DNA from 2 places in the Clostridium senegalense genome. Region 1 is predicted to be linked to the other one. Evidence: a T-box and tRNA genes for the amino acid it is inferred to sense, from the RefSeq annotation. Region 1 holds a T-box; the other holds one or more tRNA genes.
What was found. A T-box is a leader RNA that pairs with one kind of tRNA and senses whether it is charged. The one in region 1 lies ahead of leuS (leucine--tRNA ligase), so its partner is inferred to be a tRNA-Leu.

Region 1 (16,733 bases):
AGTTACAAATTGCTCTCCACTTATATTGCCTTTTATAGATAAAATACAAAATGTAATTGTTAATAATATAGATATGAATCTTTTAATTCCAAAAAAATAATTTATAATGTCTTTCATAATATATCACCTAATTTTATTATTATATAATTATTGTTATGACTAATGATATGAATCAGTTACAATATCCTTAGTTAAATTAAACATATATAATTTTCAATATAATTCAAAGATTAAAATCATTTTTTTATGTTCCTTATTTATTTGTTTTCTTTCTACAAAAATTGTTATAATAAATCTTAGACATAAAATATGGTTTTAATATATTTTTTTAGGAGTGATTTTTTTGCAATATATAAAAGAAATTAACATAATTGAAGCTGTTATTCATGTTTTAGATAATAATAGTGATGAACCTATTCTAAATGAGTTTGCTTTAGAATTAAATGATGAAATATATGCCTTTTTAATGAAGCATATACAACGTTGCTTAAAGGATGAGGAATTAAAATATGCTTTTTTCTCTGAAGATAGAAATATAGTAAAAGAACTTTCTCAAGAATTTCTAAATGGTGAAAATAATATTATAAACGTATCTAAGGAATTTGCAAAACAAATGTTTATGCTTATGCGTTCCAAAGGAAATATTCCATCTTGTGACTTAGTTACAGTAAGCTTTACTACAGAATACGGATTATTCATATGTATTTTTAAAATGGATTATATAAAAAATTATATGCATACAATTGAATATGTAGACAACAAAATAGGTATAGATATAGTTCCTCAATTTACAGGCCTACCTTCTTCTAGTTCTAGAATACAAAAATGTGCTTTTATCAAAACTATAGATACTGATAATGAATTTGATCTTATGATTATTGATAAACAAAGTAAAAATAAGAATGCTGAAGACTACGGTTCTAACTACTTTATTGATAATTTTTTAGGTTGTAAAATAATTGATAATGAGCGTGACATGACTAAAAATTTTGTTAAAGTTGCAGAAAAATGGACTAAGAATAACTTTAATGAAAATGCTTCAGATCAAGAAAAAGTAAGAAGTCATATAAAACAATCTTTAAAAGAGGAAAATATAGACTTGAATCAATTTTCTGAGGAGGCTTTTAAAGATAATGATGAATTAAAAGAAAGTTTTAAAACTTTTGCTAAAGAACAAGGGGTTAGTGAAAAAATAACTGTAGATAAAGAATGGGTAGAAAAAAAATTAAAAAGAATAAGATTAAAGATTGATAAAGACCTTGATTTATATATTTCAGAAGAAGCTTATAGGGATTTAAATAGGTTTGAAATAAAGCGTAATGGTGATGGTAGCATTAATATGGTTTTGAAGCATATTATGAATTATGAAGAAAAATAATTTTAAAGCTTTTATTATATTTTATAAAAATTAGTAAAAACTATTCTCATAATATTAATCTATAGATTGTATTATGATTTTCTATAAATGAATTCATTACAATTAAAGGATTTAATACCAAACAAATCTAATTATAGATTAAACCTTTCAAATATTTTTGATCTTAATTACAAAAGGGGGAGCCATTATGTCTGATTATAATAATGATCAAATTAAAAATATCGTATCAGGAGTTTTAAAAAGCGATAGATTTGCTGTTACTCCTTTAAGCAATCAAGATTGTGACGCATATGAAATTAATATCAAAGGGGAAAAATATGCCACATTCAAGGTTTCTAACAATCCAATTGCTACTAACAACACTATTATTGAACAGGGCACTCTTGAAAATGGTGAAAATTGGATTTTAGAACTTAAATAATTGCCTTATAAAATTATTATTTAAGTTAAAAAAGTGTATTTAAAATTACTATAGTAATTTTGAATACACCTTTTTTATCTTCATTATATATTTATATATTTAAAATACGGTATTTTTTTCTTTTTCTAAATTAACTGCTATACTTTTTATTTCTTCCAGTTTTCCTATTATTTCAAAAGATAAATTTTCAGCTTTCTTAGCGTTATTTAAAGCATTACTCTTATCACCTTTTTCTATATTCTCCTCCACTATATGCCCCATGTTATGAAGCTGTTTATGTGTTTCATCTATATTAGTCCAAACATCCAAAACCTTTTTATTTAACGGACTAACAGAATTATAAAAATGTCCAAACCCACATTTATTACCATCCATTTGCAATGGTATAGCTTTCATATTTTTTGCCATCTCCTTAATATTATTAACCCAATTTTTATGAGCACTTATAGCTAAATCTATATTAGTTATAAAGTCATCATTAGAAATCTTAAATATTTCTTCACTACCTATTTCACCACTAACTTTGGCTAATATAGAGACTTCATCTTCTATTTTTCCTAATTCCAATCCTACAGTCATTATATTTGAAGCTTTATCATCTATAATACTTGAAATGTCATTAACTCTATTACCATCTGTAGTTATTACATCTACAGTTGCATTAATCTCCTCAACTGCTGCACTTACCTCACTCATATTATATGTAACACTTTCTATACTATTAACTATACTCTTTATTGCATTTTTACTCTCATCAAAGGAATTAGCTATTTTAGTTGTATAACCTTCTAGTTTTTCTATAGAATCTACAGTATTAGTAACACTTTCACTACTTTTTATTGAAGAATTCTCTATCTTATTAACAAAATCTTGAATTACTTCTAACTGATTAGTTGTGTTTTCTGATAAACTTCTTATTTCTTCTGCTACAACCGCAAATCCTCTTCCATTTTCCCCTGCTCTGGCTGCTTCTATACTAGCATTTAAAGCTAATAATTTAGTATTATCCGCTATATTATATATTCCATCTAATATATTTCTCATCTCATCTATTACTACAGATAAATTATCCATATTATTTTTCATAATTGAAGAATTTTCTGTAACTTCTTCATTTACCTCTAATATTTCTTTTAAAGTAGTACTACTATTTTCTAATGTTTCATCTAAAAAATCTGTTTTATTCATTATATTTTCTAAAGCTCCAGTATTACTAGAAATAGCAGCAGATACCTCCTCTATACTAGCTCCAGTTTCTTCTATAACAGCTGCTAAATTTTCCGAAGACTCTTTTAATCCATTTGATGTTGTTTTAAGTTCTTTTGCATAATGTACTAATTCTACATTAAAATTACTTATTTTTGTAGATAATCCAAGTACTCCTTTAATTAAATTTTCAACTTTTGACGCCACCTTTAATATACCACTAAAAATTTTACAAAAAAATTTTATCTCACTCGCTTTACTTAAGTCATTTAAATTTTCAATACCTTTTATATCTTTTTCTTTATAAAATTCTTTTAATACATTTAATTGTTTTCTTAATTTTGATACACCTAACATAAAATTCTATCCCCCTAAATACACTCACCTAAAATTGAAATTTATTTTATTAATTAATAAATATTATTAATTAATAATTATTATACCACATATTCACATTATAGTTAATATTTAATTTTAAATATTAATGTAAATAATATACTTTTCAAAAATAATTTTTAATTGTCACTTAAATACCTTAATTTAAATTTATAATATAATTATATATTCGTATATAATTATATTTTCATAAACATTGCTTTATACCCATATTTTGTTAAGAACAATTTTATATATATAACCCTAATTGTGTTATAATAATTCATATAAAAAACCTTAAAATATTTTAATATGGTATTTTACTATAACTTTAATTAATTAGGAGTGAACTTTATGCAAGAAATGGAATTAAGAATTATACATATAAATATTGATGATATTAGAAGTAAATTAAACAACATTAATGCTATAAAAGTAAAAGAAGAAAATCAAATAAATAATATATATGATTTTAATGACAAGAGAATGTTAAACGCTAAAGGATATGCTAGAATAAGAGAAGTTAATGATATTATAAATAATAAAACTTTAGCTTATATGACTACTAAAAAGTTATTAAGTCAAGAAAAATATAAAATTATGGAAGAATGTGAAGTTCTTATAGATAATGGAGAAGAAGGAAAGAGAATTTTTGAATCTCTTGGTTTAGAACTTATTGAATCTATAAAAAAATATAGAGAAAGCTATAAATATAAAAATACTTTAATAGAAATAGATATAAATGATAAATCTTACTGTCCTTTTCCTTATATAGAAATAGAATCTTCTTATGAAGATGAAATAATAGAAGTTGTTAATTTGCTTGGCTATTCAATGAATGACACTACATCTAAAACAATTTATGAAATTCTTGAAAGTGATAAAGGATTAAAAGGTATATAATGTTTGGATATGTAACCCCCTGTAAAATGGAACTTAAAGTAAAAGATTATGAAAAATTCAAGGCATATTACTGTGGCTTATGTTTAGCTATAAAAAATAATTTTGGTAATTTGCCTAGATTTACTTTAAATTATGATATGACTTTTTTAGGAATTTTGCTTGATAGTTTGAATAATGAAAAAATTCAATTTAATCCTACAGTTTGCATTGCTCATCCTATGAAAAAAAAATTAAAGGTTATAAATAATGGTGCTTTAGATTACGCTGCCTTTTGCAATGTAGCTTTAGCTTATTTTAAGCTTTTAGATAATTTTCAAGATGATAATTCTAAATCTAGCAAAATATTAGCTTTTGGCTTAAAAGGATATATAAATACAACCGATGATAAAAAGAATTATCTTTTAAATTATATGGAAGATAGTCTTAAAAACTTATCTAAAATAGAAAATAGCTCTGATATTTTAAATATAGATGAAGTTGCTCACATTTTTGCAGATTTAACTGGAACTATAATTTGCGAATATGCTACTGATAACAACCTAAAGGATAAATTATATAATCTAGGATATAATTTAGGACGTTTTATATATTTAATAGATGGATATGATGACCTAGAAAAAGATATGTCTGAAAATAAATTCAATCCAATAAACAGAGCATTTAATAATGATAACCTGCCTTATGACGAATTTCTTAATTCAATAAAAGATAGAATTGAGTTTAATCTTATAATGAGTGCAGAAGGTTGTGTACGTAGTTTATCAGAACTATCTATATTGAAAAACAAAGATCTTTTAGATAATATTTTAAATTTAGGATTGATGGAAAAAATAGAAAATATAAAAACTCATAAAAAAGAATAACATAAAATGTTTTAAATTTATATTTTATAAAACCTATTTAATAATAATTTATAAATCCAATTTATTTATTATGTAATTAAATGCAATTAAATTCAAGGAGTGTAATACGATGAGAAATCCATATGAAGTTTTAGGCATAAAAGAAAATGCTACAGAAGATGAAATAAAATCTGCTTATAGAAAGTTAGCTAAACAATATCATCCTGATCAATATGGTAATAACCCCTTAAGGGAACTTGCAGAAGAAAAAATGCGTGAAATTAATGAAGCCTATGATTCATTAACTAAAAATAATAACCGTAATAGTTATAGTCAAGGTTCTTATACTAGCTCTAATTCACAAAATTACTCTAATACGGGAAATGATTTTTCACTTTATCAATCTATTAGAACTGACTTAAATTCAGGAAATATTTCCAGTGCTGAAAAAAAGTTAAATTCTATAAACAATAGAACTGCAGAATGGCATTTCCTTATGGGAATGGTTAACTTAAGAAAAAATTGGTTTGATAGTGCATATAATCTAATATCTCAAGCTTGTAGAATGGATCCTAACAATTTTGAATATCAACGTGCATTAAATGAATTATCAATGAGACAAAATTCATATAGAGGAAATTACAGAAAAACTACACATGATAGTGATGGTTGTTGTGATTTGTTATGTAAATTATGGGTATTAGATACTTGCTGTGAATGCTGCGGTGGTGACCTAATAAGTTGTTGTTAATAGAGGATTAATTATAATCCTCTTAAGCATAATCAAAGAAATAATAAGCCTTATCTTTATTTTTTTAGGAGGTGCTAATATTGGCAACTAATAAAACTGATATGATAACTAAAGGTGGAATTTATGTTGCATTAAGTATTATTATTTTATACTTAACGGTTTTTATACCATTTAATACGTTATTTATATTAGGTATAGCCTCTACTATAATTCCTATATCTATTTTAACTATAGGATTTAAGCCTTCTATTATAGTATATATATCTGTATCTCTTCTTTCATATTTTTTAATTCCACAAAAATCCATATGGCTTATATATACTATATTTTTTGGAATTTATGGACTAATAAAATTTTTAATAGAAGGCATAAATAAACTATACTTAGAACTTATGCTTAAGTTTATATATTTTAATATTTCCTGTTTATTATTTTATTACATTTCAACAATACTATTTATTTCTAAAAATCAAATACTAGAAATTTTGAAAATTAATCCATCAACAATTTTAATTTTTGTTGTTATGTATGAAATAGGTTTTTATATATATGACTATGCCTTAACCTTTTTTATAAGTTATATAAAGGATAAGATACTTAAACATATTTAATTTTATATAAAATGAGCATTTTTATTAAGATTATAATAAAAAAGGTGGATTATCCACCTTTTTTTAATTTGCAACTATATTAACAAGTCTACCTTTTATTACTATAACTTTTCTTACAGTTTTGCCTTCAATATTTTCTTTTATCACTTCATTATTTAATGATGCTTCTTTTATTCCTTCTTCATCAAGATTGGTTGGAATATTTATCTTAGCTTTTATTTTTCCGTTTATTTGAATAGCTATTTCAACTTCATCTTTAATTAATGCATTTGCATCAAATTCTGGCCACTTTTCATTAAACACAGAGAAATTCATACCTAAAGCTTCCCACTGTTCTTCAGCAAAATGAGGTGCAAATGGTGCTAAAAGTTTTATATAATCTACTAATGTTTCTTTTAAGAAACTTACATTCTTAACTTTTACATTTAAGTATTTAGATAATGCATTTGTAAATTCCATCATTCTAGCTATTGCAGTATTAAACTGCATTTTATCGCCATCTTCAGTTACATTTTTTATAGCAAAATGTCTCCAATAGTTAAGCTCTTTTTCATCTGACTCCATAATGTCCTTATTATTATCTTTATTTCTAAGCTCAGCTATTGAGTGTTCTATAATTCTTTCAACTCTTTCAATAAATTTACCAATAGATTTTATTCCATCATCGCTCCATGCTCCACCTTCAGTGTATCCAAAACCGAACATTAGATACATTCTAAATACATCAGCACCGAATTCTTTTATATAATCATCAGGAGAGATTGTATTTCCTTTTGATTTACTCATTTTCAATCCATCTGGTCCTAATATAAGTCCTTGGTGAGTTAAAGATTTAAATGGCTCATCAAAGTTTATATACCCCATATCTCTTAAAGCTTTAGTTATAAATCTTGCATATAACAAGTGCATACACGCATGTTCTGGTCCACCAACATACTTGTCAACTGGCAACATTTTATTTGCTTTTTCACTGTCAAAACATATTTCTTCATTTTTATTATCAGTATATCTTAAATAATAGAATGAAGAACATACAAATGTATCTAAAGTATCTACTTCTCTTTTTGCAGCAGCACCACAACAAGGACAAGTAGTATTTACAAAGCTTTCTGATTTAGCTAATGGTGATTTTCCATCTGGTGCAAATTCAACATCATATGGAAGTTCAACTGGTAAATCTTTTTCTGGAACTGGAACTACCCCACATTTTTCGCAATGTATCATTGGAATAGGAGCTCCCCAGTATCTTTGTCTAGAAACTAACCAATCTCTAAGTCTAAAGTTTATTTTTCTATCTCCAAGACCTATATTTTCAAGTTTTTTAATAACAGCTTCTTTAGCTTCATCACCACATAATCCATTAAATTCTTCACTATTAACTAATATCCCTTTTTCTGTAAATGGAAGTTCTCCACCTTCAATAACTCTTTCTATTGGTAAATTATACTTCGTTGCAAATGCAAAATCTCTTTCATCATGAGCTGGAACCGCCATTACAGCACCAGTTCCATAAGTATTTAAAACATAATCACCAATCCAAATTGGCACTTTACGTCCATTTATTGGATTTATAGCATAAGAACCAGTAAATACTCCTGTTTTTTCTCTAGTTATAGACTGTCTTTCAATATCGGATTGTTTTTTTGCAGTCTCTTTGTATTCTTCAATAGAAGCTCTAAATTCTTCTGTAGTTAATTTTTCTACCAACTCATTCTCTGGTGCTAACACAACATATGTAACTCCAAACAAAGTATCAACCCTTGTAGTAAATACATCAAATTCAATGTCTTTTCCATCAACTTTAAATGTTGCTTCTGCCCCTGTAGATTTTCCAATCCAATGTTTTTGCATAGCTTTAGTTTTTTCTGGCCAATCTAATGTATCTATTTTTTCTAAAAGTTCATCTGCATAATCAGTTATTTTTAAAAACCATTGAGTTAAGTTCTTTTTAGTAACTTCACTTTCACATCTTTCACAGAATCCATCAACAACTTGCTCATTAGCTAAAACTGTATTACAACTAGGGCACCAGTTAACTGGAGCATTTTTTCTATAAGCAAGACCTTTTTCATAAAGTTTTAAGAACAACCATTGAGTCCATTTATAATAATCTGGTCTGCAAGTAATAACTTCATTTTCCCAGTTAAACATTGCTCCCATAGCTCTTAACTGTTTTTCCATTGTAACAATATTTTTTTCAGTAGAGTCCATTGGATGAATCCCTGTTTTTATTGCAAAATTTTCTGCTGGAAGACCAAATGCATCAAAACCCATTGGTTGGAACACATTATATCCCTGCATTCTTTTTAATCTAGCCCAAGAATCAACCGGTCCATAGTTAAACCAATGTCCTGCATGTAGTTGACTTCCTGAAGGATACGAAAACATTTCTAAGACATATAATTTCTTATCAAGATTGTTGTTATCAAACTTATAAATTCCTGTTTCTTCCCATTTTTCTTGCCATTTTTTATCAATGGTAGTATTATAATTTCCCATTTTTAAATCCTCCTTGTTAATTAATTTGTGTAAATCATTTATAAAAAAATAAAAAGCCTTCATCTCTAAATAAAGAGACGAAAGCTATAGTTCCGCGGTACCACTCTAATTAGGCAAAAGCCCCACTTTAATATTATAACGGTATAACCGTACTTGTTTGTCACAAGTAAGCTCATAAGCAAGTTCATATTTTTTAGTTACTACATCGCACCACATTGTAGCTCTCTTAAAACTAAAATTAATATTACTACTCCTAATCAACGCAATAGTATATATTCAATTAATAATGTATTATATCTTTAATTATAAAAAAAGTCAACATTTTTATGTTAAAGTTTATCTTTTATTATATTTATCTAAAACTTTTTTTGTTTCTTCTAACAAGGCATTAAGTTCATGTATTTCCCCTACTTCCAAAAGTCTATTTAACGACTCTGAAAATCTAGAGGCTTCTGCAATTTTACCTAAAGAAGATAACGTAAGTATGTTTTCAACTATACTAGTTACTAAACTTGATTTCACTTCAAATAACTTTTGTGCATCTTTTATCTCATCTTTTATTTCAAGCATTTGTTCATCTAATTTAAAAGCTGCATCTGCAGCATTCTTTAATTTCCCCCTAATATCTGTTGGTATATCATGCTTATATTTATAATTAAGTGAATGCTCTACTGTTGCCCAAAAGTTCATAGCTAACGTTCTTATTTGAAATTCTGCTAATATTTCAGTCTGTCCATCTGCCATATTAACTGGATACTTTATTATCATATGATAACTTCTATATCCACTAGTTTTAACGTTAGCAACATAATCTTTTTCATATATTATTTGCATATCTCTTCTTTGTCTTATAAGTTCTACAACCTTATCTATATCATCAACGAACTGGCACATTATTCTTATACCTGCTATATCTTCCATTTCATATGCTATTCTATCTAATGGTATATCAAATTTATTTGCCTTTTCTAATATACTTGAAACTTCTTTAACCCTTGCTGTTACAAATTCTATAGGAGAATATTCATTTTTTTTTCTTAATTCTCTCCTAATACTTCTTAATTTCACTTTTAATTCCTCTACTGCTTGATCATAAGGTATTAAAAACTTTTTCCATTCTATTACTGCCATAAAATTCACCCTTTACATAAAAAAAACTATCAAATATGGTATTTGTACATTATTTTTATATTATATATTTATACTAACCTTTGAGTTAACGTACATATATATAATATAATGTTATTATAGGAAAATATCAATTTATTTAAAATTCTTTTTTCTTTTTAGAAAATCATAACATATTTACAAATATTATTTGAACAAATTTTATTATATTTACATAAAAGTAACATCTATATTTTAATATATAGATTAATTAATTTATTTATAATTATGATTATGATTTTTACTAAAGCATATAAAAAAATAATAACCAGAATTACAAAGTATATTTTATGAAATATATATCACTTTTTTATACTACATTCTCAAAATATACATAATATCTGATATATTATTTAATTAAATATGACTAAATCCTTCAAGGTGGTGATATTATGAATAGTATATTTTCCGGACTAGAAAATGTTGGATTTAAAGATACTGATAATTTAACGCTCTACAAAAAAGAGGAACTTCAAGAACTTGAAACACAACATAAAAATTTTTCATTATTATACAAAAAAACTATAATTTGTCCCGTTTGCGAAAATACTTTTAAACAATTAGCTCTTAAAAGTAATTCATATAGAATGATTTCCAAGGACTCTGATTTTTTTATAAGATATGATTTAATAAATCCTTATTTTTATGATGTTTATGTTTGTGAACATTGTGGATATTCAGCACTTAAAGTAGACTTTAATAAAATTACAGAGCGACAAAAAGAACTAGTTAAAACTAATATTTCTCAAAAATTCAAATCAAGAACTTATCCTGAAACCTATACAAGAGAAATTGCTATAGAGCGCTATAAGCTTGCATTACTTAATGCAACTTATATAAATAGTAAAGCTGGTACAAAAGCTATGATATGCTTGAAATTAGCTTGGATGTATAGATTAGGTAATTCTGATAAAGATAAAGAACTTGAAAGAACTTTTCTTACTTCTGCTTTGGAAGGATTTGAATTTGCCTTTTCTAAAGAATCATTGCCTATTTATAAAATGAATAAATTTATCTTAATGTATTTAATAGGTGAAATCAATAGAAGACTTGGGAACTATAATGCAAGTTTAAATTGGTTCTCAAGAGTTTTAACTACTCCTGGAGTATCTTCTACGCTAAAAGATCTTACAAGAACTCAGAGAGATTTGATAAAAGAATCTCAAATGTTAGAAGAAAAAATTAAAAATAAAGATATTATAGAAAGTAATATAGACTTAGATAATGGTATTGACTCTAATAAATCTCAAGTTTCTATAACTAAAATTAAAAGCCCTAATAAAGGAATATTGGCTAAAATTTTAAAAAAGTAACCTTTCTATAAAAATAAAAATGTCACAAAATGATATAAATCACTTTGTGACATTTTTTATAAATTTAATCTCTTTTAGTACTTGCTGCAACTTCATCTAAAGTTTGTAAATAATCACGTTCCATATTTTTCTTTGATATTGATAATAAAAGCTTTATTCTATTTAATTGATTAGCTTCACTTGCTCCTGGGTCATAATCTATAGGAACTATATTAGCATCTTCAAAATGTCTTTTTAACTCTTTTATCATACCCTTTCCTGTAACATGGTTTGGTAAACAAGCAAATGGTTGCATACATACTATATTTTTAGTTCCACTTTTTATTAGCTCTATCATTTCTGCTGTCAAGAACCAACCTTCTCCTGTTTGATTGCAAAGAGAAAGTATATTCTTTGCTTCTTTTGCTAACTCTTCAATTCTACAAGGTGATGTAAATCTTTTACTTTTATCTAAAGCTTCTCTAACATATTTCCTGTAATTTTCCACATATTTAATAATTATATCACCAACTATATCGCTAGTCTTTCCTCCTAAATTATTTTCAAAATTCACCTTACCATTATAAGAACAATATAAGAAGAAATTTGTTAAATCTGGAACAACAACTTCTGCCCCTTCTTCTTCTAGAATATCTACAATATTATTGTTAGCTGTAGGATGAAATTTTACTAATATTTCTCCAACAACCCCGACTTTTGGTTTATTTAAATCCTTTATTTCTAAATTATCAAAATCACGAACCACATTTTTTATATTTTCCTTTAACTTTTTATAATCACCATTAAATATTTGTTGCTTTATAATATTGTTCCACTTTTCATATAACTGATTTGTGCTTCCCTTTATCTTTTCATAAGGTCTTACCCTTAGCATACATTGCATAAATAAATCACCATATATTACTGCAATAACTGCCTTTCTAGCCATTTCTAGACTATATTTAAACCCTGGGTTTTTTTCTAAGCCACAAGCATTTACCGAAATTACAGGAACATTTTCTAATCCAGCATCCTTTAATGCCTTTCTTAAAAATCCTATATAATTAGTTGCTCTACATCCACCACCAGTTTGACTTATTATAACTGATGTATTATCAACATCATATTTTCCTGATTTTAAAGCACTTATTATTTGACCTATTACTATTATAGATGGATAACATGCATCATTATTAACATATTTTAGCCCTTCATCAACAGCCTTAGTATCTACTGAAGGCAATACTTCTAAATTATATCCACAAGAAGATATTGCACCTTGTAAAAGCTTAAAATGAATAGGTGCCATTTGTGGTGCTAAAATAGTATGATTTTTTCTCATTTTTTTAGTAAAAATAACTCTTTCATTGCTTTTTTCAACTTGTTTATAATCTATATTTTGTTTTTCTCTATCTTTCATTGCTGCTTTTAAAGATCTAACTCTTATTCTAACAGCTCCTAAATTATTAACTTCATCTATTTTAATAGTTGTATATATTTTTCCATATCCTTTCAATATTTCTTGAACCTGATCAGTGGTTACTGCATCCAATCCACACCCAAAGGAATTAAGCTGAATTAATTCTAAATTAGGTTCTTTACATACAAAGCTAGCTGCTGCATACAATCTTGAATGATATGTCCATTGATCTACAACTCTTAATGGTCTATCTACTTTTTCCAAATGATCAACAGAGTCTTCTGTAAGTACAGCTATTCCTAATCCTGTTATAAGCTTATCTATTCCGTGATTAATTTCTGGATCAATATGGTATGGTCTTCCTGCTAAAACTATTCCTTTTTTATTGTTATCTCTTAAATATTTAAGTGTTTCTTCACCTTTTTTCCTTATATCTTTTTTAAACTCCAAAACTTCATGCCAAGCTCTATCAACAGCCTCATTAATTTCATTTCTGCCTATGCTAAATTCTTGTAATGCTATATATAATCCTTTTTTTAGTTTAGAAATATTTCCTAAAGTTAAAAATGGATTAATAAATTTAGTATTTGTTTCTTTTAACAAATCTACATTATTTTTAATTACTTCTGGATAAGATATAACCATTGGACAATTAAACTGATTTGTTGCTTCTTCCTGTTCTTTGTTTTCATACATAATACAAGGATAAAATATAGCATCTACATCTTTATTTATTAAATCTATAATATGCCCATGAGCCAACTTAGCTGGATAGCAAGCTGATTCTGATGGTATTGTTTCTATTCCTAATTCATATACCTTTCTTGAAGATCTTGAAGATAGTTGTATACTAAATCCTAATTTAGTAAAGAATGTGTGCCAGAATGGATAATTTTCATATATATTAAGAACTCTAGGAATTCCAATAACACCTCTTTTGGCATTTTCTCTATCTAAAGGTCTATAGTTAAATACTCTATTATATTTATATTCAAATAAATTAGGTATATTGTTATTTTGAGCTTTACTATTATCACCCTTTTCACATCTATTACCAGAAACAAATCTTTTTCCATCATTAAATTTATTTATAGTTAATAAGCAATTATTACCACATCCACCACATCTTCTCATACTGGTTTCTATTGTAAATTCTTTTAAATTTTTTAATTTTATTATTGTGCTTTCTTCTTTATTCTCACTACGATCTTTTGCTATTAAAGCAGCTCCAAATGCTCCCATTAATCCTGCTATATCTGGTCTTACTACTTCTCTTTTTGATATTGATTCAAAAGACCTAAGCACTGCATCGTTATAAAATGTACCACCTTGAACTATAATTTTTTCACCTAAATCCTTTTCATCTTTGACTCTTATAACTTTATTTAAAGCGTTTTTTATAACAGAATAACATAAACCTGCTGCTATATCTCCTACTGAACTTCCTTCCTTTTGAGCCTGTTTTACTCTCGAATTCATGAATACAGTACATCTTGATCCTAAATCTACAGGATTTCTGCTATACATCGCCCCTTTTATAAAATCTTCTATAGTTAAAGATAAAGATTTACTAAAAGATTCTATAAATGAACCACATCCAGATGAACAAGCTTCATTTAATTTTATACTTTCTATAACTCCATTTTTTATGCTAAGGCATTTCATATCTTGTCCACCTATATCTAAAATGAAATCTACCCCAGGCAAGAAAAATTCAGCTGCCTTCTGATGAGCTATAGTTTCCACTTCACCATAATCAACTTTAAACGCTGTCTTTATTAATGCTTCACCATAACCAGTTACTGTAGAACCTTTTATTAAAATATTATTATTAGTTTTGCTATATAAATCTTCTAATATTTTTTTTATTTGTTTTATAGGATTTCCATTATTACTGCCATAATATGAATATAAAACTTCTCCATCTTCTGTTATTAAAACTGCCTTTGTAGTTGTTGAACCTGCATCTAATCCTAAATATGCATTACCTTTATATTCACTTAATGATTTTCTTATTACTTTTGCTTTGCTATGTCTTTCTTTAAATTTTTCTATTTCCTTTTCACTTTTAAAAAGAGGCTCTAATCTATTTATTTCTTTATCTTGATACTTACTAATTAAATCCACTTTTTCTAATAGCTGCTCATATTTGAACACTGTTTCAAATTTTGAACAAATTGCTGCACCTATGGCTACAAATATCTGAGAATTGCTAGGAAATATTACATCTTCTCTTTTTATATCTAATGTATCTATAAATCTTTCCCTTAACTCTGATAAGTAATATAGCGGTCCCCCTAAGAACGCTACTTTACCTCTTATTGGTCTTCCACAAGCTAATCCACTAATTGTTTGATTAACCACTGATTGAAATATAGACACTGCAATATCTTCTTTTCTTGCCCCTTCATTTAAAAGTGGCTGAATATCTGTTTTTGCAAAAACTCCACATCTTGCTGCTATTGGATATATAACTTTATAATTTTTAGCCAGTTCATTTAAACCTGCTCCATCAGTTTCTAAAAGTGCAGCCATTTGATCTATAAATGCTCCAGTTCCCCCTGCACATGTTCCGTTCATTCTCTGCTCAATACCGCCTGAAAAATATGTTATTTTGGCATCTTCTCCACCTAGTTCTATTGCAACATCTGTTTCACTTATATATTTTTCTATTGCCTCTTTACATGCAACAACTTCTTGAGTAAATCCTATATTCAACCACTTAGAAATAGATAATCCACCGGAACCAGTTATCATTATTGTAAAATTACTATCTTTAGAAAAATTTGCAATACACTCACTTATAAGGGTAAGTATACTTTCCTTTATATTAGAATAATGCCTATTATATTTGCTATAAAGTATTCTTTCTTCTTTATCAAGTGCCACAATTTTTACGGTAGTAGAACCTATGTCAACTCCTAAATGTATTAAATTACTCATTTTATTATCACTCCCTAGTTTACTTATACTATCACCACGGATATATATTAAATTGTCTATTCTTCTATAAAAATTATTAATTTCTAAACCTATAGGGTTACAAATTTTAATTTTTACTTATACTTTAGTTTAAGTAAAACACACATTATTTTTAAGTGGATAGCTATTATATTTACTACTCACTTTACTCATATTTCAACTTTTGATTTTTATGACTTTTAACCTCTCTAATTCGAAATAAAAATTTTGATGCATAAGTTAAACTTTCAACTTTTATCCCTATATAAGTTTTTAAAATTATATTCCAAATCTATATACTGTAAGTTGAGACTATCCTCAAAAATGAGGATATTGTCAAAAATACCTTAAATTCTAGATTATCTTTAAAAGAAACATCTTTAAATTATATTCCAAAATTATATTTAAATTCAAGATATTATTATAATAGTATCTTGAGCAATTAAATTTTCACTTCTTTAATTCTATAACCCTTTATCTAATGTACACAAATAATAGTTTTCTTAATAATCCTTCATTATCTTAATTTATTTTTGTATTTATTAAAATTGCTAATGAATATTACATTTATTTAAGAATAAAGTAAAAATTAAAAACCTAAAAAGAATATATCGAACTTTTTTTATTTCGATATATTCTTTATAAAAATTTTTATAATTTCATAAAAAATATTATAGTATCTTTAAAGGTTCAAAGTTTATATGGTCACAAGAAGTTAAAATATAATTTATTCCATCTTTTTCACCTTCAAATGCATAATTCAAACCACTTCCATGAATATGACCGTATATAACCTTTTCTACATTATATTCCTTTAAAATCTCTGTAAATCCATTTTCTTCTTCAATATTATTTGTCGGTGGATAATGTAACATTACAATAATTTTTTCAAATCCATCTTTTTTTG
Region 2 (16,733 bases), on a different contig from region 1:
TACTAATCACTTCGTTCCTAGTAATTCTCAACGTACCTTTTTATAAATTTGCAAAGCAAATTATATTGATAGATTTTTTAAAATCATTTTCAGAAAGTGATTTCCACTTTCATCCTAAATTCATAATAACTATATTTGTACTTATTTTTCTCAACTGATAAGAAAAATTTGATGTATAAATTTAAATTGGAGCTTGTTTCTCTATATATTTTAAAACATAAATTTTACTTTTAAATTTGAATTTTCACAGTAAATGCAATTATCATACAAACCACACCTACAACCAAAGAAAAATAATCTTGAAAATGAAATTTAATATTTATTACACTAGTTTTAGGTACAGGATTTTCAATGCCCCTTGTTATTGCAGCTTCACTTAATTCTTCTGCAGTATGTGTTGCAGATATTAATAATGGAACATATACACACTCAACCTTTTTTACAACACCTTTTATTCCTCTTAACTTCATTGCATCTTTAATGTATGAATATTCTTCTTTAATAGAAGGAAAATAACGTATAGTAATAGCTAAGGGTATTAAAATTTTTTGTGGAACTTTCCATTTTCTTAAAGACAACATAATTAGCCTTACTGGCGTAGTCTTAACTATAAGTGTACCAATCATCAAACAAGGAAGTATTTTCCTTGCATAAACTGCAAGGACATTAAATGTCATTACAAGTATAGCTGGTAACACTGGTATTACATAAAATTGAATTAATATTAATGAAAAAAAAACTATTACTAATTTTAAAATTGACTTGAAACATCCGCATAGTGATATAAGCATCATAAGAAGCAATACCACTGCTATCTCAATATATACCTGTGTAGTTGAAAAAATAATAATATTAGTTATAAACAATAATACTAGTTTAGTTCTTGGGTCTAAATTCAAATAACTTTTATTTGATACACTTTCCATTAAACAATACCTGCTTTTTGAAAATGTTTTTTCAACATTGATTTACCAATAAATCCACCTATTATTGCACAAATTATAGTTACAATTATCATGCCTATAAAAGACCATCCAGAAACCATTGTTGATATCTTTTCGACATAAGATGGATCCATACCCATCTCTATTATTGATTGAATAAAACTATCATGAAATAACCACAATGGTAGTGGTGAGCCAATCATTCCAAGTGAGAATACACAATAAGAAAATAAATTACCTTTAAAGCTTTTATATCCAAAAGAACTACGAATTACCTCAGCAATTAATCCTGTAACTACATAAGTTGCTAATATCACCCATGTACATTCTCCTGTAACTAAATATATAATTCCTGTTATAGTACTCATAATAAATACTGGACCAGTTTTTTCAATTTTGGCTGTTAATAGCATATATACAACACCACAAACAACTGCTAAAATTCCAGGATATAGTAACCATATAACAGGCGCTATTGCAACTAAAATCATAACTAATATAGTTATTACAAAATATATTGCTGTAAAAATACCTATAGTAACTAAATCCTTTGTTTGTAACTTATTAGTTTTTAAGTTAGACATACTAAAACTCCTCCTTTTAAATTTAATTATTATTTAAATTAACTTTTTTTACATACTCCCATCTCCTTATACAATTTTTTATGTATTCTTGTTTTCCTATAATTCTAAGACATTGTAATGTCCTCCTATTAATTTTAAGTATATATTTGTGGCAATTGATAATCAATATCAATAAGTTGTTCTTGTCCTATACTGTATTAACATTGACCGTTAGTGATATTTTAAAATTATATTTCATATAAATACTTACATATAAATTTTTTATTACGCACATCCTATATATAGTTATAAATTTATAATAAAATTTTATACTATTCTATGGAGGTGATAATAATTGAATAAAAAATTTAAAAATCATATTTCTTTTTTATTAATATTTTTCTGTATGTTCTACGGTATATTAATAAAACCACAAAATATCAAAGCATATGATACTCCACTAAACACTGTAAATCTTGTGTTAGATGTATCCAATGCATCACATTACAATCAAGTTCCTGAAACTTTCCGTAAAACTTCTGATATTTCAAGTATAAAAAATAATGCTAATTTAAATCTTACTGGCCTAGATAAGTTAAATATCTCTGGTAGTCATCAATTTTCTGGACATAATTTACCTATTCTAATAAAAAATATAGATACAAAGCTTCCAATAACAGTTGTTGATTTAAGACAAGAATCTCATGGATTTATAAATAGCTTCCCTGTTAGTTGGGCAAACACTCAAAATAATGCTAATGTAGGATTATCCAAAGATGAAGTTATTAAAAAAGAAAAAAATGATTTAGATACTATTAAATTAGGTGATCCTATAAAAGTTTATAACAATCCTAATTTCACTGTAGTTCCAGTTACTGTTGAAAATGAAGAAAAACTTGTTACTTCTAATTCATTATCATATATCCGTATTCCTGTTACTGATAATAATCTTCCTACGGATGATATGGTTGATTACTTTATTGAAACAATAAAGTCACAACCGAAAAATACATGGCTTCATTTTCACTGCAAACATGGTGTAGGTCGAACCACAACATTTATGGTTATGTATGATATGATTAAAAACTATAAAGATGTTTCAGCTGAAGATATTATAAAAAGACAAATATTACTAGGTAATTTAAAAGACACCCCAATTAAACCTTTTTATGATAAAAATTCTCTTGCATTTTTACAGAACTTTTATAAATACTGTAAAGAAAACGGTGATAACTTTAACATTAAATATAGCGATTGGAAAAAAACTACAACTACAAGCAATAGTTTTTTTCCTATTGCTTTTTTATCTAATTCTACCTCTAAATCTTACTACATAAAAAATTCTAAAACTCCAACTACTTTATATGTCATTTCACAAAATGTAATGACTGCTAGTGAAAGAACAATGATATCTACTCTTCAAGGAATAGTTAATCCTAAATGTTCTTCTCAGATATATACACTTAACTCTTCCCAACCTGATTATGAAATATGGCTAAATGATTTGAAAAATAATTACGGTATTATATGTAAAAATATTTCAGACCCTTGGGAATTATTGAATACATTTAAAGATTATACTGATGGATACGTACTTTATAACACTACATCTACAAAAAATCCTTCAATAAATAATGCCTGTTCTTTTGCATCATTAAATAATTGCATTGCTATTGATGAAACACTTCAAGACAAAGTAAAATCTTATGGTATAACAAAAATTAAAGGGGATTGTAGAAATACTGATAAGAACTGGGCTTATGATAATTTATGGGATAAAGGTTTAAATCACTCAATAGTAATTCAACTTTCTCCTGAAAAAGACACTGCTTTAAGAGATTATGCTATAATGACTAAATCCTTGATATTTTATGAAGATAGTGTAAGTGACACTTCTCTTAGAGATAAAATATTTTCATCTATGGAACTAGACTCTATTTGTTTAGGTTGGGGCCCTGATGAATTTACAAATGTAAGTACAACATCAAAATATGGTGTAGGTATGGTCGCTGCAGATTGGTCTTATAATTTAACTGTATTAAGTGCATTTGATTCATTACCTGTTAATCAAAAATCATCGCAAAATATTCCCAATAAAAAAAATGCTCATTATGTAACATTTATAATATCCGATGGTGATAATCAACAATGGAACCTTGGAAGTAATTATGGTTCTTTAAAGTGGTTTGGCTCTCCATATAGAGGAGAATTTAATTTAGGTTGGTCTCTAAGTCCATCATTATTTTTTTTGTCTCCTACTGTATTTGATTTATATTATAAAACTGCTTCTAATGGAACTAATAATGATTATTTTATAGTTTCTCCATCAGGTAATGGATATATATATCCTAGTAAATTTAATACAAATGCTCTAACATCATATACTACTAAATTAAATGAATATATGAAAAAGACCGATGAAAAATATGTTGCAATTATAGACGACTCATCTTTTTATAATAATGAACTTTGGGATAAATTTACTATTAAATCTAATATAGATGGATTATTTTATCTTGATTATCATAGACATGACAACTATCATGGAAAGATTAATTGGTCTAATAATAAACCTATTGTATCCTGTAGGGATTTGCTTTGGAGTAACTTAGAGGATGAAGATACTTTAATTAAGAATATAAATGATAGAGTTAAATCAGGCCAGACAGACATTCGTGATGCTAATAGCTATACCTTTGTTTATGTTCATGCTTGGAGTAAAGATTTAAGTAATGTTAAATATGCTGTTGATAAGCTTAAAGAAAATCCTAATGTTGAAATAGTAACTCCTAAAATATTTATGGAAATTATATCTAAGAATGTTACGCACTAATTAAAAATATTTCATTATTAGTTATATATTATAATTAAGGTATTATTTTTTTAATTTTGTAATTTTTTTGTAATTTTAACCATTAAATTCTATGTTAAAATAATTTTTGTAATAATATTATTACTTACTAAATGATTAAAATAACATGATAATTTTAAAATTTATCTTACTTTTATGGGGGAAACAATATGATTTGTGATAAATTAAATTTAATGATACATAATTGCCATGGTTTAGATGAAGTTCATGGTACTTTTGGAATGAGTCTTTTTAAAAAATGCAATGCTTTAAATGTAACATTAAAAGATAAAAATGTTGATGCTGAAAAAATTAATATGGCTATTAATTTAATCAAAGGTAAAACGTCTATATTTTCAAATTTTAGAGGAAATAATCTATTGACTCTAGCTGTAAATATTTCACTTACTGATAATATGGAGGCTAGTTTAGAGGAAATTATAAATATATATAATAAATTAAAAGAACAATTTTTTTCAAATCAATATCTTGTTTTAGCAGCTCAAGTTATTTTTGATGCAAAAGATAGAGTTAATACAAATGATGCTATAATAAATACAAGAACTGTATACAATCTTATGAAAAACAATCATAGATTTTTAACCGGTCACGAGGATATAGCTTGTGCTGCTATGATTGCTACAACTTCTAAGAATTATGATGAAACTTTTAATGAAATAGAAAAATGTTATACTATTCTTAAAAAACATGGACTTTGGAGCGGAAATAACCTTCAAACATTATCTCATGTATTGTGCTTTATAAATCTTCCAGCAGAAGATAAGTGTAAAAAAGTTGTTGAGCTTAAAGAAAAACTTGAAACCTACAACGTTCCTTTGAAAAGCTATTCTTTGCCACTTTTAGGTATAGCCTCTTTTGTCACAGATGACACTGATGCTTTTGCTAAAACTATTGTTACTACAAGTAATGAATTAAAAAAAGAAAAAGGGTTTGGTACCATTTCTATGGGAGCATTGATTAGAAATATGATTTCTGCATCTTTAGTAACTTCAATGTATATTGATACCATGGATGAAGTTATTAAAGATAATTTAATAAATACTACAAATAATGTTGCATTAACTGTAGCTATTGCAATAGAAATAGCTACAATGGCAGCTGTTTCATCTGCCGCTGCAGCATCTAGTGCTAGTAACTAGTTTAAACTGTTAAATTTAATAAACCATTGAAAAATAAATTGTTATTTTTCAATGGTTTTATTATTTTTACTTAAATTTTATTCCATCTTCCACTTTTTATATATACAAAAGATATAGTTACAGAAATAAATGTTGCTATTGGCGCTGCAAGGCCTATTCCTAGTAAACTAGTTGGTATATAAACACTTAATATATACGCTAATGGTACACGAATTAAAATTGATGCTAAAATTCCATTAATCATTGTAAATTTAGTTCTTCCACATCCATTTAAGAAACCATTTTGACAAAACCCAAATGCAACTAACATGAAATCAATACTAAATGTTCTCATATATTGTGATCCTGCCAAAGTTACATCTACATCTGCTTTAAACATATGCATAATTGACTGAGCATTTATTTGGGCCCAGGCAAAGAATACTATGGAACATAAAAAAGCAAGTAACATACTAGCATTTAAAGCTTTTTTAGCACGTTCTGGTTTATTAGCACCAATGTTTTGCGCTGTAATTGATGTTATTGCACCTGAAAATGCAATAGCTGGAAGCATTGCAAACATATCAAATTTGCTGGCTATTCCCACTGCTGCTGCTGGAACTACTCCTAAAGTATTTATAATAGCTGTTATAATTAAAAAAGATACTGAAACCATTGTTTCTTGAAGCGATACTGGTATTCCTAGCTTTATAAGCTTTAATGCTTTATCCTTATGTATTTTAAAGTTTTTGAATTTAAACTGAAATATAAAATTTCTTTTGCTTAAATAAATAATAGCTAGTACTACACTAACACCTTGAGATGCTATAGTAGCTATTGCTGCTCCTGATGGACCTAATTTAAATTTTCCAACCAAAATTAAATCAAGAACGATATTGGTAATACAAGCAATTGCAATAAAAATCATAGGGCTTTTAGAATCTCCTATTCCTCTTAACATGGCACTAATACCATTATACCCAAAAATAAATATTATTCCTGCTGAGCAAATTAGAACATATTCTTTTGCTCCACTAAATGCTTCTACTGGTGTTCTTAACATTTTTAAAAATGATGGTGTTAAAAACATCATAACTATAGTAAATAAAATTGCAAAACCAACAAATAATGTTAGCATAGTACTTATTGTTTCAACTGTATCTTTTTCCTTTTCCGCACCAAAGTATTGAGCTATTAATATGGTTCCCCCCATAGTTAATCCTGATATTAAGCTCGTCAATATTTGCATAACTTGACTTCCAATTGATACTGCGGATATACTAATTGAACTTCCAAACCATCCTACTATAGCCATATCAACGGCCCCATATAAAGCTTGTATAAAATTTGCGATTAAAAATGGTATAGCAAACATCAGTAAGGATTTATAAATGTTGCCTTCTGTTAAAATTTTATTATTTTTTTCCATTTTACCCCTTCTCCCAATTATTTAATTATTACTAAAAAAACCGGATAAGTCAGTTAACAATAGTTAACCATCTTATCCGGCATATATTACAAATATATCCTCCGATGACATTATTGATAATATCATATAAAAAAAATAATTGTCAATAAAAACTTTTAAAATTATATTTTTAATATATAGTGTTCTAAGTTGACTTTTAAAATTATCCATTCCAAAACTTGGATACCCCAAATAGTGAGACATGCTCTGAATCGCTTAGAATTCAACACTACATTTTGTATGAAAATATTTTAAAGTTATTGAATAAATTTAAATTTGAGCTTGTTTCCCTATACAAATCTAATTTTTAAGATTGATTGTTAATCTTATTGTAATACTCATCTATAAGCTTATATGAAGCTTCTTTTATATCACTATTTTGTAGTTCATCTATTTTAGATTTTGCTTCTAACTTATTTTCATCTAAAGTACTATTATTATCTTTAAAGAGTTTTGCTATTTTATCTGCTGCCCTTACAGTTTCAACAACTTTCAAATAATTTTCATCTTTTATCTCTTCTGTATATTTAGATCCTTTATGCCATCTTACTGCCAATATTATAAGTTCTTTAGCTTTATCATCACAATTTAAAATTTTATCCATATTTTCTTCCAAATATTTTGCACCAACTTTATTATGTTCATCACCAGTATGCTTTTGAATATCATGAAGTAATGCTGAAATCCCAACTATATCTTTATATTTTTCATCCATTCCTAACTCATCAAAAAGTATTAATGATATTTCTTTTACTTTTTTGCTATGCTCTACTAGCTCTTCAGCATCTTTTTCACCTAATGATTTATTTATTTCTCTTATTTTTTTTAATATCTCTTCTTCATTATATGTAATATTGCTACCATTTTCATTTATGGTATTAGTACCTATACTTTTAGAATGATTTTTATTTTTTACATATATAAAACTGCCACTAATTAAACTGATTATAGATATACCACACAAAATAATTATCAATTTTTTTCTCAAGGTTCCACCTCCAGTATATATAAGATTTTTCTAGTTGAGAATTAAGAGTTAATAGTTGTGGTTATTACTACTCACTTCGTTCCTAGTAATTCTCAACGTATCTTTTTATAAATTTGCAAAGAAAATTATATGATTAAATCAAAAGAAACTAATTTCCAGTTTTATTCTTAAACCTTAACTGTTAATTTCTAATTTTTAAACTAACTATATTTATACTTGCTTTTTTAACTAATAACAAAAATTTGATGAATAAATATAAAATTATTTATTACTTAAAACAATTTTATATTTTAACCTTGTCAGTTTAATATCAAAAGTTTAAATTTTTATTAAATATAACCACTTAAACTAAATAAGCCATTTAAAGATAGTTTTTAAAACTATCTTTAAATGGCGTTATTTTAATTATTCTTCTGCTCTTCTATTCTATCTGCAAGCTCATTTAGGTATACCCATCTTTCCATTAAATAATCAAGTTCACCTTTTAATGTCTCTTGAGCTTTTAATAGCTCTTGTAACTTCACAAAATCGCTTCCATTTTTAGCTATTTCTTTTTCTATATTTTCTATTTCTTCTTCTTTTGATGAAATATTATCATCTATTTCTTCATATTCTTTTTGTTCTTTAAAGGAGAATTTTAGTGGTTTATCTTTTTTCCTATTTTTATATTCAGTTTTTTCTTTAACCTCTTTTTTATCCCCTTCTTCTTTTAAAAATGCTTCTTCATAATCTTTATAATCACTATAGTTTCCTGTAATTTCTATAATTTCACCATTTCCTCTAAAAGAAAGTATTTTGTTAGCTACTCTATTTAAAAAATATCTATCGTGGGATACAGTTATTACTGTGCCATTAAACTCCTCTAAATATTGCTCAAGTATTGCTAAAGTATCAATATCTAAATCATTGGTAGGCTCATCTAAAAATAATACATTAGGACTCTCCATAAGTATTTTTAGTAGATATAATCTTCTTCTTTCACCACCGGAAAGTTTATTTATAGGTGTATACTGACTAGGTCCTTCAAATAAAAATCTTTCAAGCATTTGAGATGCAGATATTTTACTTCCATCATTAGTTGTTATAAATTCCGCACTTTCTTTTATATAATCTATAGCTCTTAGATCATAATTCATATCTTCATTTTCTTGTGAAAAATATCCAAGTTTTACTGTGTCCCCAAAGGTAATTACTCCACTGTCTGGTTCTAATTTATCACTTAAAATATTTAAAAGAGTAGACTTTCCTATCCCATTATTCCCTATTATTCCAACTCTATCTTCTTTAGTAGCTATATAGTTAAAGTCTTTTATTATAAGTTTATCATCAAAATTTTTACTTATATTTTCAGCTTCTATTATTTTTTTACCAAGTCTGCTACTGCCAGTACTTATATTAACTTTTTCACTACTTATATCAATTTTTCCATTTTTAATTTCTTCAAATCTATCAAGTCTTGCCTTTTGCTTAGTACTTCTTGCCTTTGCACCTCTTTTTACCCATTCAAGCTCTCTTCTATATAAATTTTGTCTTTTTCTTTCAAGACTCTCTTGCATTTCCATACGTTCTATTCTTTTCTCAACAAAAACAGAATAATTTCCATCATATGTATATAAATTACCTTTTTCTATTTCAAAAATTTTATTTGCAACCCTATCTAAAAAATATCTATCATGAGTAATCATAAGCAATGCACATTTTCTTACTTTCAATTCATTTTCAAGCCATTCAATAGCCTCATTGTCCATATGATTTGTAGGCTCATCTAATATCAAAATATCACACTGTGCAATTAAACTACTAGCTAATGCTATTCTTTTTCTTTGTCCACCGGATAAATTTTTCACTTTTTCATTAAAGTTATTTACTCCAAGTTTCGTTAAAATTCTTTTAGCATCACTTTCAACTTGCCATCCATTTAAAGCATCCATTTTATTTTGTAATGCTGTTAATTTATTTTGAAATTTAGTATTAGTACTATCCTTCTCTAGATTATATACAGTCTCTTCATATTCTCTTAAAACTTTCATAACTTCTGAAGATCCTTTAAACACTAAATCTAAAACATTATCTTCATCATCGTAAAACACTTCTTGAGCTAAATATTCTACTCTTAACCCATTCATTTTTACTATAGTTCCATTCTCATAATTTTCTATTCCAGCAACAATTTTCAAAAGAGTCGATTTACCAGCACCATTCACTCCTATAATCCCAATTTTATCTTCACTAGAAATCGTTAATTTTATATCATTTAGTAAAATTTTATCACTATAGCTTTTAGTTATATTATCTAAAGTTATTAAATTCATTTATTACCATCCTCTTGCTTTAATTTATCTATATGACTCCAAGCTTACTTGTAAGATATTTTATCTTAATACTTGGAAGTCTAAAAGAATGACGCAAGCTCGTAAGTATCTAAAGTAAGTACTTTCTTATAACATGAAAATATTTTCAAATTATTTAACAGATTTAAACTTGAGCTTGTATCCATATAATACTTAAATAAATTATATACTATATTAAATTTTTCTGCTAGTTTACCTTTAAAATATGTAAAGTTATACTTTTAACACATATCATTATTTAATCCGTGTTTTTTACCACATTTTACATATTTTTTCTATATAAAGTTACTAAATTTATATATTAATAACATTTTTTTAATATAATTTAAGTTTAGTAATTGATTTTCACTTAAAAAGCATATATACTCAATGTATAGTATTTTGTTAATAATTTGATTATTATTTTATTTCACAAGAAAATTTTATTATTATTTATTTTTTATTTTTATAGCAATTCAAATTCATAAATTCTTAGTTGTGTTTACATATTCAAAATTGTCTTAATACTTTTTATATTAAAACTGATATAACAATTAAGTTTTTGCTGAATGTTTTGCTTTGTATTTATTTTAATATTATACAAATATTGTTTTTAGTTTTTCAAAATTAAAGTCTTTTGCATAATATAATTCATATTATAGATGATATAATTATATTTATAATAATTTAAAAAGACTTTAACAAAAAAACATTGAGATTATAAAGGAGTGGACTTATGAAAAGAATTTTAGATAATATTATTGAAAAAAGTAGAGATTGGACTCAAAAAGGTGCTGTAGCAGATTACATTCCTGAGCTTGCAAAAGCTGATCCAAATGTTTTAGGAATATGCATCACTACATTAGATGGAAAAGAGTACTATTCAGGAGACTATGATACTAGTTTTACTATTCAAAGTATATCTAAGGTTATAACCTTAATGGTTGCAATATTACAAAACGGATCAGAATATGTTTTTTCTAAGGTTGGTATGGAACCTACAGAACTTGCGTTCAACTCTATAACAAATCTTGAAACCAGCCCCCAGAAAAAGCCTTTAAACCCAATGATAAATGCAGGAGCTATAGCTGTTACTTCTTTATTAAACGGAGAAAGTCCTGAAGATAAAATTAAAACTATCCTTAATTTCACAAGAAAAATTTGTGAAAATGATACTATTGAGATAAATGAAGATGTTTATAGAAGCGAAAAAGCTACTGGAGATAGAAATAGAGCACTTGCTTATTACATGAAAGGTAACGGCATAATAGAAGGTGAAGTTGAAGAAATTCTTGATGTTTACTTCAAAGCATGTTCTATGGAAGTTACTTGCAGAGATTTAGCTAGAATCGGAGCTATGCTTGCTAATGACGGTGTACTTATAAACGGTGAAAGAATTATATCTAGAGATATATGCAGAATGATAAAAACTATAATGGTTACTTGCGGAATGTATGATGCATCTGGTAAATTCGCTGTACATATTGGAATCCCTTCTAAAAGTGGAGTTGGCGGTGGTATAATGGCTGCTGTTCCTAGAAGAATGGGCATTGGTTTAGTTGGACCTGCTCTAGATTCTAAAGGAAATAGTTGTGGTGGATTAAAAGTTTTAGAATACCTTTCTAACGAATTAGATTTAAGTATATTCTAATATACTCTTAAGATAAAAAAGGAAACGTTAATCTTAACGTTTCCTTTATATTTTTTATATTTCTATTTCTTTAACTCATCATAATCCTTTGTGGCTTTAACAACTAATCTACTTAATACTAATAATGCTATTAAATTAGGAATAACCATTAATCCATTAAAAGTATCTGCTAACTGCCATACTAAATCAACTTTTAGTGTGGATCCAATAATAACTACTATCATAACTAATATTCTATAAGGAGTTAATCCTTTTTTTCCAAATAAAAACTTTATGTTATTTTCTCCAAAGAAATACCACCCAATTATTGTTGAGAACGCAAAGAATAATAAACATATTGCTACAAAAACATCACCAAAACTACCTAATGTTAATTCAAATGCTCTTTGTGTTAATTGTATACCTGTTAAGTTTCCTTCATTTAATGCTCCACTTGTTATTATAACTAATGCTGTTAATGTAAGAATTACAAATGTATCTATAAATACACTTACTATAGCCACAGATCCTTGCTCACTTGGATGTTTAACATTTGCAACTGCATGAGCATGTGGAGTTGAACCCATTCCTGCTTCATTAGAAAATAATCCTCTTGAAACACCATATCTTACAGCCTGTCTTATAGTTATACCTATTGCACCACCAACTACAGCTTGTGGATTAAAAGCTCCTACAAAAATGGCTTTAAATGCTGGAAGTAACTGATTTCCATTCATAGCAATTACTATTACTCCAACAAGTATATACATACCAGCCATAAATGGAACAACTTTTTCTGTTACAGATGCTATACGTCCCATACCTCCGAAAAATACAAACCCACCTATAATTGAAACTATTATACCTACTATTAATGGAGAAACTCCAAAGGAGTTATTAAAAGCATCTGATATGGAATTTGCTTGAACTGCATTCCCCATAAATCCTAATGCTAGTGTACATGATATAGCAAAAAATACAGATAAAAATCCACCAATTTTTTTGTTTTTAATACCATTTTTAATATAATACGCTGGTCCTCCTGTAACTTCGCCTTCAACTCTAGTTTTAAACAATTGAGCTAGAACAGCTTCTGCATATATTGTAGACATTCCTAAAAATGCACTGACCCACATCCAGAAGATAGCACCAGGTCCACCAGCAGCAATTGCTGTAGCAGCTCCTGCAAGGTTTCCTGTTCCTACTTGTGCAGCAATTGCTGTAGCTACAGCTTGGAAAGAACTCATACCATCTTTGCCTGCTTTTTTTCCTTTTAAATTTATACCACCAAAAACCCTTTTAAAACCTTCACCAAACTTTCTAACCTGAACAAACTTTAACCTAATTGTAAAAAATATTCCTGTACCTAATAGCAGCACTAATAAAACACTACTCCAAAGCACCTCATTTAAATTGGTAATAGCATTAAGTAATCCATCCATAAATAATCCTCCTATAGTATTGATTAAATTTTTGCTATTTAAATTTAAATTTGCTCATATAGAAGTACAAAATAAATCTACTTAATTTTGTATCTCTAATATAACTTTTATCACCTTCTTATTACCTTAATTTAAAATAAATAGTTTAAGTAATTAATTAAACTAATTAATATTAGAGCTTTATATTTTGTAAATACTATTAGTTACCACAAATAACTAGCTTTTATTTGTTCTTTTTTCTAACGTTTAATTTTATATTTTTTATAATTATAAATTGCTTAAATATATATGTATCTATTTGCTCTAGTGGTTATTACTATTCACTTTGTTCCTAGTAATTCTCAACGTATTTTTAACTTTAAGAAACTGACGCTCAGTTTCATCAATAATTTTTAATTCTTAATCCTTAACTAACTATATTTGTATGGTATTTTGAACTAATCTTATATATACTTTAAAAATATTCTTTTCAACTTACGAATATACCTTATTTCTATCATTAATACATATTTAACCATTTATTAATTAATTCAATTAATATGAAATTATTTCCTATGATATTAATTGAATTATACCTATAATAAACTATATGTTATATATACCAGTATTAAATTTTATTTAATAAGTTTTTTAATACTCTATAATTATTGTTTAAAATTTACTTTCTTATTTTAATATATTTAAATTATTTTTTTAGATCTTTCTTAATAATGTAATTATTTTTTATTACCTTTAGTTAAATTTGGAACTTTTTTATAAAAAACTATTGATTTTTAATATGTATCATGCTAAAATAAATATTGTCAGTTGGCAATTTGCTAGTGTGGCGGAATGGCAGACGCATTCGACTCAAAATCGAACGGGAAACCGTACGAGTTCGACTCTCGTCACTAGCACCAAAAACATGGTTTTTTATAAACCATGTTTTTTGTTTTGTTTATAAATAATTATATACAAGGTTTTAATGTAACTTTTAAACTTGTTCATTTATCAAATGAGAAAACTCAAATTAATATTTTATCAATAACTAACGTATTAGTTTAGTTAAAATTTAAGAGTGAATAGTGAACAGTTGTGGTTATTACTATTCACTTCGTTCCTAGTAATTCTCAACATATTTTTAAATCTACAAAATTAAAACTTCTAAATAAGCAATTATCCAAGACTTTTATTCCATAACAAGTGGGACAGGTTCATTTTCGGATATTTTCTTCGCTTAACTGTAGATTCCATAATTACTGTATACCCATAACAAAATAAGCAAAGAACCAGTACCTAACAAGTACGCTGCTTTGCAGCTCAAGTACTGGTTCTTTGCTCGATAATTTATTTTATCTCCCCTTTTTATTGAGCACTAGAGTTTTTTATGGTGGTACAATTAAATGAACCTCTCCTTCTTGTTACGGCTACAAGTTTTGAATATAGCTTTTGTTTGTTTTATATCCTAAACCCAGAATTTACTCCCTTAAATTGAAAAGAAACTGGAATCCAGTTTTAACCAACACTGTCAATTGTCCTTTGTCAATTTCTTTAAAACTCTCTACATCAACTAAATAATCAATTCACCCAAGTTCTATCTCCATCACAAATGGGACAGGCACGATAAATTTATTTTCTTCGCTAACACTTGATGCTCTTCTAACTTTATACTTATATCTAAAAATTCAAAGCCAGTCCCGAACCTCTTTTCAAAGAAAGTGGTTGCCACTTTCATCCTAAATTCATAATTCTTAACTAAACATATTTGCACTTATTTTTCTTAACTGATAATAAAAATTTGATGTATAAATTTAAGTTCTAAATTGTTTCCCTATATGAGTATTAGTTAATTAATTGCTTTTGTAATAATTTATAACTCCTCTTCATATTTTAGATATATATACTAATTAGACAAGGAGTTGATTTTTTATGTACAAAAGGCTTTCAGTTATAATTTGTGTAATTTTTATGTCCGTTACACTTACTGGATGCTCTAGTGACTTAAAATTTATTTTTAAAAAAGAAAAACCTAGTATAAATTTTTATACAGAAAACTTAATAAATTCTTACATAGAAAACCCTCCAACAGAGGTTTCAGTTTTTGATGTAAATATGTACAAGCAACAAACTTTAACAGAGGAACAATCTTTTGATGTTTTAAAATTCATGAATTCTTTAAAAAAGGATTATGCTTTAGAAAAAGATTCAGTAGATCTAAGTGATGAAAAAATAACTTATAAAGTTTTTATAACTTTTGATAATTGTAAATATGTTATAAATGTTTATAATGAAAAATATATATCTATTTATCCATGGGATGGAAATCACTCAAAAGATTATATGGATATATCTCAAGTACCTATAGCTTATAACGTATATGGCCTTTGTAAATACTTTACTGATAATTCACTAAACAAAGATGAAGAAGATATACCAGATAAAAGAGAGAATATTGAAAAAGAACAACCTATAAAAGAACCTAATGAATCTAAAGAAGAAAAAGAGGGCAATTAGAAATGCCCTCTTTTTTTAATCAACTTTTAGTTTACCAAGTATATTATGCTCATTTAGTTTATATTTTTTATTTGTTTTCCAATTCTTTTTTTATATCAATTACTCTTTTATTTAAAATTGGATGAACTTTATACGGCACTATATCGCACAGTGGATCTAATACAAATAATCTTTCCTCCATTCTTGGATGTGGAAGTATTATATCTTTTTCATAACTAATTAAATCTTCATAGAAGATTACATCTAAGTCTAATGTTCTTGGTCCCCATCTTATTATTCTTTCTCTTTTTAAATCTTTCTCTACTTCAAGTAGATATTCCATAAGTCTTTTAGGACTAAGCATTGTCTTTATTTTTATAGCTGTATTTAAAAACATATCTTGATCTTCATAACCAAAAGGCTCTGTCTCATAAAAATTAGCAATTTCCTCTATTTTAGTATGTTTAGAATTGTTTATTATTTCAAAGGCATTCATAATATTCTGTTTTTTGTCACCTATATTAGCACCAACAGCAATTATTGCTTCATGCCATGAACGCTCCATTTTTATTGCAACATAATCTAAGTGTTTTTTTACTGGTGCCCAAGGTTTTTTTAATTCTAAACTTATTTTATTAATAATATTATATTTAAACATTATAGAATTAATCAACTCTTCACATGCTGTTTCAATTAAATCATAAGTAGTTTTAGTGAATTCTTTTTCTATTTCATCACAAAGTATTCCATAATGAACGGTATCTTCTAAACTATCTTCACTACTTGCCCTACTTAAGTCAAGTTCCACTTCCATTGTTAATACAAATTTTTGCCCTAAATTTTTCTCTTCTTGAAAATATCCATGATTTGCAAAAATTTCTAAATCTTTTATAAATATTTTATCCA

Region 2: it has a tRNA-Leu gene. The T-box ahead of leuS (leucine--tRNA ligase) is inferred to sense a tRNA for this amino acid. The anticodon was not compared.

Annotation. Positions count from the first base shown of each region.
Region 1 covers NZ_JAHLNC010000002.1:166,343-183,075, forward strand. The annotation lists gene KQI36_RS06035 (hypothetical protein) at 1-117, opposite strand, end outside; gene KQI36_RS06040 (nucleoid-associated protein) at 344-1,378, shown strand; gene KQI36_RS06045 (hypothetical protein) at 1,566-1,799, shown strand; gene KQI36_RS06050 (methyl-accepting chemotaxis protein) at 1,899-3,362, opposite strand; gene KQI36_RS06055 (class IV adenylate cyclase) at 3,735-4,283, shown strand; gene KQI36_RS06060 (DUF5685 family protein) at 4,283-5,146, shown strand; gene KQI36_RS06065 (J domain-containing protein) at 5,256-5,876, shown strand; gene KQI36_RS06070 (hypothetical protein) at 5,957-6,487, shown strand; gene leuS (leucine--tRNA ligase) at 6,551-8,986, opposite strand; T-box leader at 9,057-9,256, opposite strand; gene yjbM (GTP diphosphokinase) at 9,323-10,117, opposite strand; gene KQI36_RS06085 (DUF2225 domain-containing protein) at 10,546-11,466, shown strand; gene KQI36_RS06090 (2-hydroxyacyl-CoA dehydratase) at 11,531-15,808, opposite strand; gene KQI36_RS06095 (metallophosphoesterase) at 16,498-16,733, opposite strand, start outside.
Region 2 covers NZ_JAHLNC010000014.1:32,381-49,113, forward strand. The annotation lists gene KQI36_RS16415 (energy-coupling factor transporter transmembrane component T) at 231-926, opposite strand; gene KQI36_RS16420 (MptD family putative ECF transporter S component) at 926-1,528, opposite strand; gene KQI36_RS16425 (GxGYxYP domain-containing protein) at 1,863-4,340, shown strand; gene KQI36_RS16430 (DUF4003 family protein) at 4,529-5,518, shown strand; gene KQI36_RS16435 (MATE family efflux transporter) at 5,589-6,926, opposite strand; gene KQI36_RS16440 (HD domain-containing protein) at 7,273-7,953, opposite strand; gene KQI36_RS16445 (ABC-F family ATP-binding cassette domain-containing protein) at 8,355-10,265, opposite strand; gene glsA (glutaminase A) at 11,020-11,934, shown strand; gene KQI36_RS16455 (alanine/glycine:cation symporter family protein) at 11,997-13,355, opposite strand; tRNA gene KQI36_RS16460 (tRNA-Leu) at 14,173-14,254, shown strand; gene KQI36_RS16465 (DUF4883 family protein) at 15,264-15,848, shown strand; gene folK (2-amino-4-hydroxy-6-hydroxymethyldihydropteridine diphosphokinase) at 15,916-16,733, opposite strand, start outside.